Regions from separate parts of the Pseudoalteromonas piscicida genome, predicted to be linked through region 4. Evidence: predicted binding sites of a transcription regulator. Region 4 holds the regulator's gene; each other region holds the start of a gene.
The links. Region 4 encodes sigma-54, which starts transcription at its own class of promoters, with help from an activator protein. Its sites were predicted from a motif close to GTTGGCACGNNNNTNGNNT; they were not measured.
Positions count from the first base shown of each region.

Region 1: the regulator sigma-54 is predicted to act here: its motif matches at 1,072-1,090, upstream of B1L02_RS03165 (DUF3192 domain-containing protein).
Region 2: the regulator sigma-54 is predicted to act here: its motif matches at 1,152-1,170, upstream of B1L02_RS11135 (flagellar basal body rod protein FlgF).
Region 3: the regulator sigma-54 is predicted to act here: its motif matches at 1,249-1,267, upstream of glnA (glutamate--ammonia ligase).

Region 1 is NZ_CP021646.1:667,985-671,168, reverse strand. Features, by position in the region: gene B1L02_RS03170 (D-2-hydroxyacid dehydrogenase) at 24-971, shown strand; gene B1L02_RS03165 (DUF3192 domain-containing protein) at 1,169-1,549, shown strand; gene B1L02_RS03160 (diguanylate cyclase domain-containing protein) at 1,617-2,519, opposite strand; gene B1L02_RS03155 (hybrid sensor histidine kinase/response regulator) at 2,529-3,184, opposite strand, start outside.
Region 2 is NZ_CP021646.1:2,377,990-2,381,173, forward strand. Features, by position in the region: gene flgG (flagellar basal-body rod protein FlgG) at 1-334, opposite strand, end outside; gene B1L02_RS11135 (flagellar basal body rod protein FlgF) at 351-1,115, opposite strand; gene flgE (flagellar hook protein FlgE) at 1,240-2,640, opposite strand; gene B1L02_RS11145 (flagellar hook assembly protein FlgD) at 2,682-3,184, opposite strand, start outside.
Region 3 is NZ_CP021646.1:173,181-176,364, forward strand. Features, by position in the region: gene glnA (glutamate--ammonia ligase) at 1-1,190, opposite strand, end outside; gene B1L02_RS00780 (ABC transporter permease) at 1,564-3,184, opposite strand, start outside.
Region 4 is NZ_CP021646.1:3,697,585-3,700,768, forward strand. Features, by position in the region: gene lptA (lipopolysaccharide transport periplasmic protein LptA) at 1-116, shown strand, start outside; gene lptB (LPS export ABC transporter ATP-binding protein) at 116-841, shown strand; gene B1L02_RS17020 (RNA polymerase factor sigma-54) at 888-2,387, shown strand; gene hpf (ribosome hibernation promoting factor) at 2,417-2,704, shown strand; gene ptsN (PTS IIA-like nitrogen regulatory protein PtsN) at 2,706-3,164, shown strand; gene rapZ (RNase adapter RapZ) at 3,157-3,184, shown strand, end outside.

The sequences.
Region 1 (3,184 bases), 1.1 Mb from region 4:
AAGTCAAGAAAAGGATAAAAATAATGCAAATCGTGGTATTAGACGCTAAAACACTTGCAGGAACCGATCTTTCCCCCATTGCCAAACTAGGCACATTAACGTCTTACGACACCACATCCAGTGATGACATCATCACACGCTGTAAAGATGCGGCAATCATCATCACCAATAAAGTAAAACTAAATGAAGAAACAATAGCGGCGTTACCGCAATTACAGCTGATTTGTGTCGCGGCCACGGGCGTAAATAACATCGACTTAGCAGCCGCAAAAGCCCATCAAGTTGCGGTGGCTAATGTGGCTGGTTACTCAACCCCTTCTGTCGTGCAGCACACCTTTACTATGCTTGGTAACTTAATGACAAATATCCATCGTTATCAACAAGACTGCCATGCAGGCCTTTGGCAGCAAAGTGACATGTTTTGTCGTTTGGACTACAGCATCAATGAAATTGCAGGCAAAAACTTTGTGATCGTAGGCCATGGAACGTTAGGAGAAGCCGTTGCAAAAGTCGCACAAGCATTTGGAGCTCAGGTAATTGTTGCCGAACGTAGAGGCGTAACTGAGATTAGAGCAGGACGAATGGCTTTTGAAGAAGCACTGCGAATTGCAGATATTGTATCGATTCACTGCCCGCTTACCGCTGAAACTGAAAACCTGATTGCGAGTGCTGAATTCGCCCTACTTCCAAATCATGCTTATCTTATCAACACCGCAAGAGGCGGCATAGTCAATGAACACGCGTTGGTGGATGCGCTAACTAACAAGCAAATAGCTGGTGCTGCTGTGGATGTCCTCACACAAGAGCCGGCACAAGCAAGTAATCCACTTGTTCAATACCAAGGTGAGAACTTGCTTTTGACACCGCATACGGCATGGGCAAGTAAAGAGGCCATCGAACGTTTAGTCAGCGAAATTGCCATTAATATTGAAAATTTTTTGGCTGGGACAACGAGAAACCGGGTGGTCTAGATTATTGTTTTAGTAGGTAATATAGCTAAATGTTAGTGAAAACCCTCAACTACGAACTGGTTAAAAACCAACAACAAACTGATATATATAAACTTTATTAGTTGGCAAAGAGTTTGCAACTCTTGTGATAATTCAAGCAAAAACAAATGGCTGTTTGCATTATTTGCTCAGCAACAAAATTAAAAAGGAAAACAACAATGAAAAAATTAATGTTAGTGGCTGCGCTTAGCTCTACTCTATTATCGGGCTGTATCGTTGCTGTATCCGACGGTGAAGTAGAGCATGGTTGGGCTTCTGAATACAACTCGTCTAACTGGGAACATAAACAGCGCAAAAATCGTGAAAAGATTGCCAACCTTGAAATGGGTGTATCTTACTCATCAGTAAAAGACATGTTTGCCACACCTGATTTTAGTGAGTTGGTGTCAAAAGACGGCGACAACTATCAAGTGCTTTACTATGCAACTAATAGCAAACACTCAGACGGCAAAGTGACAAAAGATGAGTGCACGCCATTGGTATTCAAAAACAACCTACTGGTTGGCTTTGGTGACAGCGCACTACAACAAATTCAGTAAGGTTTTATCGCACCAAGGATGGTGAATAATGCGGATATGCTTTCGTCCCACATATGACTTTCCATATTTATAATGCTTTAATAAATACCATGCTTTGCTGTTTTTGTGCAGCGGCAAGGGCAGTATCAGCCACTTTTATCAGTTCAGCTAGCTCATTACTACAGTGATTTTCAATATGAACCGCACCAATGCTAACGCTCACATGGGCACATATGGGTGAGGCGATATGGGGGATTTTTAACGCATTGACTGAGTTGTGTAGCGATTCGGCAATCTCACTAATTACATCGATATTATGCTGAGTTAGCACCAACGCAAAACGAGTACCATCAAAACGGCCAATGAATAGAGAGCGTCTTGTTGCGGCTTCTTCTAGCGCTTTGGCTACCTTAAATAAGCAATCATCACCATGCATATAGCCATAGTGCTCATTAAACGTTTTAAAATAATCTACCTCAGCGAGCATAACGGTAAACGCACAGCCATCTATTTTCGCGCTCTCTAATGCTGATTTCATAGCTTCATCTAGATATCTACGATTGGGCAACTCCGTCAAACCATCGATAGAGGCCAGCTTTTCGAGCAGGTCATTTTTCTTTTTTATCGCTAAATGGTTTTTGATCCTGGCTTTTACAATCAAGGGATTGAAGGGTTTAGTAATATAATCCACCGCCCCTAACTCCAAGCCTCTTGCTTCGTCTTTAAAGCTCACGCTACCGGAGATCACGACAACCGGAATACCATAGGTGCTCGCATCCCTCTTTAGGCATTCTAAAATAGAAAAACCAGCGCCATCAGCCATTAACACATCTAAAATGATAAGGTCTGGTTTACTCGCTTTGAGTTCATCAATACAAAACTTAGTGCCTGTGCTTTGGGATAGTCTATGACCCTCACCCAATGTATTACTTAGGACCATTTTGTTTATTGGGTCATCATCAATAATAAAAATGTGCTCAGCTTGCTGCATCTTATGACGCTACCTTTTTAGCTCGATAAAGCACACCACCTGTGAAAGTGCATTTGTTAACACATCCAAGTCAGTGCGATTTGTTATTGTTGTGATCGTTTTGCTTTGCGTTTCAAGGTCTTTTGCAACTTTCGCCAGTCGCTTAAAGCCCAGACCTGCAGCAGCGCCCTTAATTCCATGTGCTAATTCAAATAATGCTGAACCTTGCTCTATTTCAGCAACCTGTTCTAGGTAATCATGGCAAAGTTTAGCAAATTTATCTAACATTGTTTGCAAAAACGTTTCATTTTGCATCATTTGTGATAAAGCAAACTCATAATCGAAAAAGGCTTCTTCTGTTTTATCTGATTGAAAAATATTGCTTGCCAATGCCTTGCACGCCTGTGTGCTATTAATTGGTTTTACCAAATAATCATTCATGCCAACGGCTGTGGCTTTCGCCCGTTCTTCTTTGCTTGCATTGGCGGTCAAGGCGATAACAGGTAGCTCAGTTTCAGACCATACTTCCCTGATCTGCTTGGTCGCTTGATAGCCATCGATGTTTGGCATATGGATATCCATCAGGATGATATCCGGTCGCAGCGAGCGGCAAACTTCCTCAATATGTTCAGCGCTTTGAAGCCCTACGGTAGAGATACCGTTTTGTTTTAACATATTCTCAGTAA
Region 2 (3,184 bases), 1.3 Mb from region 4:
TTGTGCCATCTGGCATCTGAATCTCAAAAAAGCCCGGACCTTGGATCATCCAATCCAAAGAGTTTTCGGTACTTAACATATTACCTTGAGAGAAGTTCTTTTGGTTGGCAACCACTTTGGCACCAGCACCAAGCATCAAACCAGACGGTAATTCTGTATCTTGAGAGCTGCGACCACCGGGTTGGTTGATATTTTGATACAGTAAGTCTTCGAATATCGCCCGACTCTTTTTGTAGCCGACGGTACTGGCGTTCGCCAAGTTGTTCGAAATAACTGAAATATCAGTTTGCTGAGCATCTAAGCCTGTTTTACTTATCCACAATGCCGGATTCATAATCTCTACCTCACTCTTAAACTATGCGTAGGAGCGAAGTGTGTCGCTCATCTATTTCTTCAGCTGTTTTCATCAGCTTAATTTGCATTTCAAATTGTCTTTGATGGTTGATCATATCCACCATCTCGTGAACAGGATTGACGTTGGACATCTCTAAGAAGCCACTCATCACTTTTGCAGTTGGAGATATTTCACAAAAGCCACAGATCCCATCTTCTAACTTGTCCTCTCTTGGTCTAAATAGGCCGTCGTTGCCTTTTTGTAGCTTACTATTATCTGCTTCAATAATTTTTAGCCTATCAACCACTTCGAGAAAATTAGCGGGAGCGCCTTGTGGACGCACTTGAATAGAGCCATCGTCACTAAACACCACTTTATCAACGGGAATAGGTAAAACAATAGGTCCACCTTCGCCAATAAGTTGACGCCCGTGAGCTGTGACTAACGCACCGTCATTACGAATGTTAAGGGTGCCGACTTTGGTATAAGCTTCTTCGCCGGAGTCATCAACGACGCTGATCCACGACTTGTCATCGACTGCAATATCAAGCTCACGGCCAGTTTCAACGATTGCACCGCCGGTCATATTGGTTCCTGGGCGTTCTTGCATAGCAAAAACCCGTGAGGGCAACCCTTCACCGAATGCTTGCATTGAGCGCGCTTGAGCAAAATCTGCTTTGAAGCCAGTCGTGTTGGCATTAGCAAGGTTATTCGCCTTAAGTGCCACACCACGTAAGCTTTGCTTAGCGCCTGACATTGCGATATACACCATTTTATCCATGACGATGACCTATAAAATTCAAACTTAATCTAGTTAATGCAAGCACAGTGCCAAAGTGATGAGATGTTTTTGACGGACATAAAAAAGGCTGCCTTTGGAAGCAGCCTTTGGAGGGCATAATATATTATCGGATCTGCAATATATTTTGTTGTAATGTTGAGTTAACCTCAAGCGCTCGAGAGTTCGCCTGGAAGTTACGTTGAGCACTGATAAGGTCAACTAACTCGTTCGTCAGGTTAACGTTAGATTGCTCTAACGCCGATGAACTAATACCACCAAGCGTACCAGTGTTTGGCTCGCCCGCAAGTGGCTCACCAGAAGATAGGCTTTTCTTCCACTCAGTATTACCAATCGCCTGAAGGCCTTGAGAATTTGGGAAGCGTACTAGTGCCACTTGCCCTAAGAAAGTCGAGTCGCCGTTAGTATATGAAGCCACTACTTTACCATCAGTACCAATATCAATACCAGCCAAGCGGCCAACGGTTGCACCGTCTTGCTCCAGTGCTTTTACTTCAAATCGACCTGATGAATATTGTGTCGGTAACTTCTGAGCAGTGTTTGCTTCATCACGCCAGTTAACAACAATATCATTCGGGAAGGTTGCGCCGTTGTCTAGCAAGTTTGACATACCAATAGTTGGGTCTGTCGTATCTTGAGGACCAGCTAAACTAAGTGGATTAAAAGTTGTTCCAGCGTTGTTACTAAATGTTAGTGGTGAAGCTGATGGATCGTCCGCAGTTTGCGAAGGAATACCACTTGCGTCAAAACGGAATACACTCACGGGTGTATAAGGAACAGGTGGTGTTGCAGCTGGATCAATTTGCTGTGCATTGTGGTTAAATGGCTTGTCGTCCATTGTTGCATAAGTTGACCATTCATTATCCGCCGTTTTTCTGAAGAATAACTGCAGTGTATGTGATTCACCCAATGAATCGTATACCGTAATCGCCGTTCTTGAGTTATATGAAGCTCGTTGTTCAGGATCAAAAGCGATTGTGGGTGGTTGCGCCGTCGCGTCTAGATTAAACGAGGTATAGATTTGCGACGTTGCTCGAGGCGAGCCCGATGCATCAGGAATTTGAACTGGTGATGTCGTACTTAAACTCAAAGAAGTGGTATCACCCGTCGATGGATCGACCGGAAAACCTTGCAAGTAGTCGCCCTTAGCATTCACAATAAAGTTATCTTTATTTAGTTTAAATGCACCAGCGCGAGAATACGTAAAATCCTGCGACTGAAGAGAGTTTGACATGGCAAAATAGCCTTCGCCCTCAATCGCCAAGTCTAGCGAGTTTTGCGTGAACTTTAATGACCCTTGGTGAAACTGCTGCGCTACCATCGTAGTTTGTACACCATCACCATTTTTCGTTTTGCCAGAGCTAAAAACCGAAGATGCATAAACATCAGCAAACTCTGCGCGAGATTCTTTAAACCCCGTCGTATTCACGTTAGCAATGTTGTTTGCTGTTACGTCCAAGTCTTTTTGCGCGGCGGCAATACCTGTCAGTGCTATATTGAAACTCATACTCTCACCTCTAAGTTCTTAAGGTTAATTCTTTAAAACTACTATGCTATTTCAGCAATATCAGTTAAGCGCACCGCGCCTTCTTTGGTATTAATGACGATGCCGTTAGCACCATTAACATTAACACTGTCTATATTTCTGAATGTGGCCGAAGGTAAAGTCTGATATTCACCTTCAATCATGCCTTCCGCTTTTATGGTGTATTCACCAGGAGGCATCATCTCACCATCTTTATTTTTACCATCCCAATCGAAACGTACGGCACCTACACTTTGCTCACCAAATTCGAGCGTCTTGACAAGCGCTCCTGATTCATCATAGATACCCACAGATAGATTCTGAACTGGTTCCTGTACAATCACAGAACCTTTGGTAAGTGCATCGTCGCCATGTTCTAACGTCGTTGATTCAAGTAATGCTTTTTTACCAATCAACGTTGATGCTTGAAGCGCCGAGTTAGAAGTCATTGATGCAGCTAGCGAATCAAAGTTCTCATTGAGCTTTGAGATCCCCTCGGCCATGGTAAAGCTGGTCATCTGCGCGA
Region 3 (3,184 bases), 600 kb from region 4:
TATAAATCTTTATCCATTGCATCACCAGGGTGGATCTTATTGCGGATACCGTCAAGACCAGCCATCAACTGAGCTGCGAAAGCTAGGTATGGGTTAGCCGCAGGATCTGGGAAGCGTACTTCGATACGACGACCTTTCTCTGATGGGATCACTGGGATACGGATTGATGCTGAGCGGTTACGTGCTGAGTATGCAAGCATAACTGGCGCTTCAAACCCAGGTACTAGACGCTTATAAGAGTTTGTTGCTGGGTTAGTGAATGCATTGATTGCTTTAGCATGCTTAATGATACCACCAATGTAGTAAAGCGCTTCTTCAGATAGACCGCCGTACTTATCACCTGCGAAGATGTTCTTGCCGTCTTTAGCAAGTGATTGGTGACAGTGCATACCTGAACCGTTGTCACCAACGATTGGCTTAGGCATAAAGGTTGCTGTCTTACCATATAGGTGAGCCATGTTGTGAATAACGTACTTCATCTCTTGGATTTCGTCTGCTTTAGTTACCATAGTATTAAAGCGAGTCGCAATCTCATTTTGACCAGCAGTTGCTACTTCGTGGTGGTGCGCTTCAACAACGTGGCCCATCTCTTCAAGTACTAAACAAGTAGCAGCACGCCAATCATTAGACGAATCTACCGGTGCTACTGGGAAGTAACCACCTTTTACGCCAGGACGGTGACCTGTGTTGCCGCCTTCGTAGTCTTTGTCTGAGTTCCAAGACGCTTCTTCAGCATCGATTTTGTACATTGAGCCAGACATGTCAGTTTTAAATTTAACATCGTCAAACAAGAAAAACTCTGGCTCTGGACCGAATAATACGGTGTCTGCAATACCCGTTGAACGCATGAACTCTTCAGCGCGTTTAGCTACTGAACGTGGGTCACGCTCGTAACCTTGGTGTGTGTTTGGTTCAACCACGTCACAACGAACGATAAGTGTTGTTTCTTCTGCGAATGGGTCTAGCTTAGCACTTTCTGCGTCAGGCATAAGTACCATGTCAGATTCGTTGATGCCTTTCCAACCAGCGATAGATGAGCCGTCAAACATTTTGCCGTCTTCAAAGAAGTCTTCATCGGCTTGATGATGTGGGATCGATACGTGTTGTTCTTTACCTTTTGTATCTGTGAAACGTAAATCAACAAATTTTACGTCGTGCTCTTTAATAAAATCTAAAACCGATTGTGACATGTGTCCTCCGACTCGTTGGGTTATTTTTTGCTGCAATGTACTGCAATTGCACACAGATAAGCGTGATCTGTGCCATGTTTTTAAGTATTTGATAAATATTGATTTTTAACTTTTGGGAAATTTGGGAATTAGCTTGTTGCACTAATTTGGTGCGTAAATGTTTCATTATGGTGCGCAATTTGGTGCAAGCGATTCCCTGTGATAGTCACTTTATCTTCGGGTAAGTGTTTGGGGTATTGGTATAGTTTATGAAGTGCAACAAAGCAAAAATTAATTTAATCCGATAGCTGGAAACGGGGGTAGTAGTTTTAATAAAAAAAGCAAGGCGCCTTGAGGGAGACGCCCTGCCTTCAGGGAGTTGATTTCATCGAAGCTAGTTACTTCTCAATGAGTATAATGCGGGCTTGGTAATAACCCCGCTGGCGGCTAATACAGTTGTTGCAGCGGTAATGCCGATGATAAGCGACAGCGGCAATACGAATCCAAGCAGGGAGACACTAAACATGACCTCCGAGCTTGCCAACCATGCCATCGCTGCAACGGTTGCAAATGTCGCACATCCAAGAGCCGTACAGATCACTTTGGTATTTTCTCCGAGTAACCCCAGTACAATACTTTTTGGTGATGCGCCAATTGCCATACGTACTCCGAGTTCATAGCGACGCATAGAAACACCGTAATTGAGTACGCCATATATGCCAATTAGTGCGATAAGTAAGGTGATGGTTGCCAGAGAAAGCGCAGCCCAACCTGCAACTTGGTGAATTGCGAGTGAGTTAGATAGCTGTTGCGACAAAGGTTGAATTTCAGCAACACGCCAGCGTTTAGATATTTGCGCCATGGTTTGGTTTATGGATTGGGGAAGTATCTGCTGCCCTGCGTGCGTTTGAATAATAAACGCTGGTGTATAGGCTGACAGTCGATCCACAGCCCACATGCGAGCAGTGTCAGGCTTATCTGGAATGGCCAAATTTTCACTAATACCGATGATTTCATACTGAATATGACGACGGCCATTGAGCCAATAAAAGCGTTTGCCAATAGCGTCCCCTTGTGGCGCAAGTTGTTCTGCAAAGGCTTGATTAACAATAAGTACAGCTGATTGGCTATTCACATCTTCAGTGGTGAAATTGCGACCTTGTAGCAGACTAATCTCCATCAATGGCAGATAAGATTCGTCAACGATGTTGCCTGATACCGAGTATTGCGTCTGGAATCCTGAGTCAGTCGCAAGAAACGTACTGAGTCCAAATTCAATCGGTGTGCCAGTAGTTAAGCTTACCGCTTTGAATTGTGGGTTTTGTTTGAGCGCAGCGGTAACATCTAATAATTGTTGTCTGCGCTCGGCATAAAATGCATCTCTTTGTTCACGGGCTGGACGTTGCTCTACAAGTTGGTTGAGTTCAACCTCATAGCGTTCAGAGGTTGAGAAATTAGGTGATTGGTTAAGTAATCCCCATGCATTGATAAAAGTTTGCGAACAAGCGAGTAATAATAGGCTTGCTAGAAATAGTTGGCTAAAAATTAAGGCTTTTCGGGTTGCTGTTTTGATTTGGATCCCGGTGCCTTTTCCGCTGCTTTGGAGTTGGCTATTGAGCTGCTTAACGTTAATGCGTTTGCTCACGAGCCATGCCCCGAGCGATGCCAATAACACGGCAAGAATTAAGCACAAGGCAACCGTGATGAAATTTGTACTGAGGTTGAGTACGCCAGGTAGGCTTTCTGCAGTCACCAGCCTAAGTAAGTAGTAGCATAATTCACTCACCGCAAAGGAAAGCATTGCGGCGCAGCTTGTGAGGATTAAGAGTTCGATAAATATGCCCCGAGATAAGTGGCCGCGTCCAGCGCCTAATGCAGCCTTGATAGCCAAATCACGTTGCTGATTTACCGCTCTGGCTAGAATAAGGTTAGCAATGTTGGCACAAGCAATGAGTAGCAGGCAAAGTGCACCTAACAGTAGCCAAATGGTTTTGCTGGCACTATCACCGTGAATT
Region 4 (3,184 bases):
TGATCAGTGCAGAGCGCTCAGATCAGGAAGATTCTCGTGTCAGAACCATCCTTGTTCCTGTGGATGATAAAAAAGACGCAAAAGACAAAAAAGCGCAGGAAGAAGGTAATAATTAATGAGCGAGCTCAAAGCAACTGGTTTAGCAAAGAGTTATAAAGGTCGCCAAGTCGTTAAGAATGTTGGCTTAAGTGTTCAAGCTGGCAGTATTGTAGGCTTGTTGGGACCAAATGGCGCAGGCAAAACCACTACTTTTTACATGATTGTAGGGCTAGTACCAAGCGACAAAGGCTTTATTCAGATTGATGACGAAGATATCACTTTGCTGCCGATGCACAGCCGTGCACGACTCGGCATTGGCTATCTACCACAAGAGTCTTCAATCTTTAGAAAACTCACTGTCTATCAAAATTTGATGGCGATTTTAGAAACTCGAAAAGACTTATCTAAAGTTGAAAGAGAAGCTGAACTAAACGAGTTACTAGATGAATTTAATATTCAACACATTCGTGATTCACAGGGCATGGCATTGTCGGGAGGTGAGAGAAGACGAGTAGAAATTGCTCGCGCTTTAGCCGCAAACCCAAAGTTTATCCTGTTAGATGAACCTTTTGCTGGTGTTGATCCTATTTCGGTGTTAGATATAAAGACGATAATAGAGCACCTAAAAAACCGCGGTATCGGTGTGTTAATCACCGACCATAATGTTAGAGAAACACTGGACGTATGTGAAAAGGCCTACATCGTTTCACATGGTGAGTTAATCGCTGCAGGCACGCCAGAACATGTTTTGGCAGATCAAACCGTAAGAGATGTCTACCTAGGCGAACAATTCAAGCTATAGTTAAGACGTAGTATTAATAACTGTTAAAAAGGATTGTTAGAGATACATGAGGCAATCATTACAGCTGCGCATGGGGCAGCAACTTACAATGACTCCGCAACTGCAACAAGCCATTCGCTTGCTGCAGCTTAGTACCTTGGATCTGCAACAAGAAATACAAGAAGCATTAGACAGCAATCCATTGTTGGAAGTGGAAGAAGGTGATAATACTGACGGCGAAAATGCTGACCAACACGGCCAAGAAAAGAGCAGCGCTGACGATAATCAAGATTCAGGCGATGAAGTGCCTGTTAGTGACTATGAAATAGACTCAGATACCGCCATGAGCAAAGACACTGTGAGTGATGACCTTGCCATGGATGTCACTTGGGATGAGTACATGAGTGCAGCGCCGGCTGCAAGTTCAGGCCCTCTGCCTGATGACGATAATGTTTATCAAGGGGAAACCTCTGAATCTCTCCATGATTATCTCATGTGGCAACTCGAACTGACGCCATTTAGCCCAACCGATAGAGCTATCGCGATTGCGATTATTGAAGCGGTAGACCTGTCAGGCATTTTAACCTTATCTTGCGAAGACATTTTAGAAAGCATTAATGACGAAAATAGCGAAGAGCCTATTGAGCTGGATGAAGTCGAAGCCGTACTCAAACGCATTCAACTTTTTGACCCTGTCGGTATCGCAGCGCGCAGTTTACAAGAATGCTTGTGTATTCAGCTAAATCAATTCGCTCCAGATACGCCATGGATTGCCGAAACGAAAATGATCCTGACAGAGCATATCGACTTGCTTGCCAGCCGTGACTATCGAACTTTGGCAAAGAAAACGCGCCTTAAAGAGGCGGACCTCAAAGAGGTCATGACGTTAATTCATAGTCTTAATCCAAAGCCAGCGGCAAGCATTATTCATGAAGAGCCTGAATATGTTATCCCTGACGTATCGGTGAAAAAAGTAAAAGGTCGTTGGGTCGTAGAGCTAAATCCTGATGCTATGCCTAAAATAAGAGTAAACGACCATTATGCTGCCATGTCTAGAACGGCGAAATCCAGCACGGATAGTCAGTTTATTCGCTCACATTTACAAGAAGCAAAGTGGTTTATTAAAAGCTTAGAAAGCCGCAATGATACTTTATTAAAAGTTACCAATTGCATTGTGCAACAACAACAGGCATTCTTTGAACATGGCCCCGAAGCAATGCGCCCTATGGTGCTAAATGATGTTGCTGAAATGGTTGAGATGCATGAGTCCACAATTTCACGAGTAACGACACAAAAATACATGCATACACCACGGGGAATATTTGAGCTGAAGTATTTCTTCTCTAGCCATGTAAGTACAGAAAATGGAGGTGAGTGCTCTTCTACAGCAATTAGAGCACTTATCAAAAAGCTGATAGCTGCAGAAAATACTGCTAAGCCATTGAGTGACAGCAAAATTGCAGATATCTTAGCTGAGCAAGGAATTAAGGTAGCGAGACGCACGATTGCAAAATATCGTGAATCCCTAGCCATTCCACCGTCAAATCAGCGTAAAAGCTTGATATAAGACGTAAAACCCAAGAAGGAAAAATGCTTATGCAACTAAATCTAACTGGTCGCCATGTAGAAATTACTGACTCATTAAGAGACTATGTCACCAACAAGTTTGCGAAGCTAGAAAGGCACTTTGATCATATCAATAACGTGCATGTGATCCTTGATGTCGAGAAACTAGTACAAAAAGCAGAAGCAACATTACACGTAAACGGCGGCGAGCTATTTGCATCAACAGAGCATCAAGATATGTATGCCGCAATTGATGGCCTTATCGACAAGCTAGATCGTCAAGTTATTAAACACAAAGAGAAGCTCACTCGACACTAAAATGAAATTAAGTGAATTAGTGAACAAGGACTGCAGTAAAGCTGCGGTCCTTTTTAATAGCAAAAAACGTATTTTAGAATACATCAGCGAACTGGCTCATAGCCAAATTCCGAATGCCAGTCAACATGCTATCTTGGACGCTTTAATGGCGCGAGAGAAATTAGGCAGCACAGGGATCGGTAAAGGCATTGCTATTCCCCATGGTCGACTTGAAGGTTTGGATAAAATCCTTGCAATGGTCCTTGTCAGCGAACAAGGGATCCAGTTTGAAGCCATAGATAAGCAGCCTGTCGATATTTTTGTCGCGTTCATCGTACCTGAAGGTGATAATCAACAGCACCTGAAGACCTTAGCGGCGATTGCTGATACACTCAAAGACAAGTCTTTTTGTAAAATGCTCAGGCAAGCAAAAAGTGATGATGAGTTATATGCAGTGATCCAAGGTGAATCTGATGAGTGATGAAGAAAAAGGACTCGAGC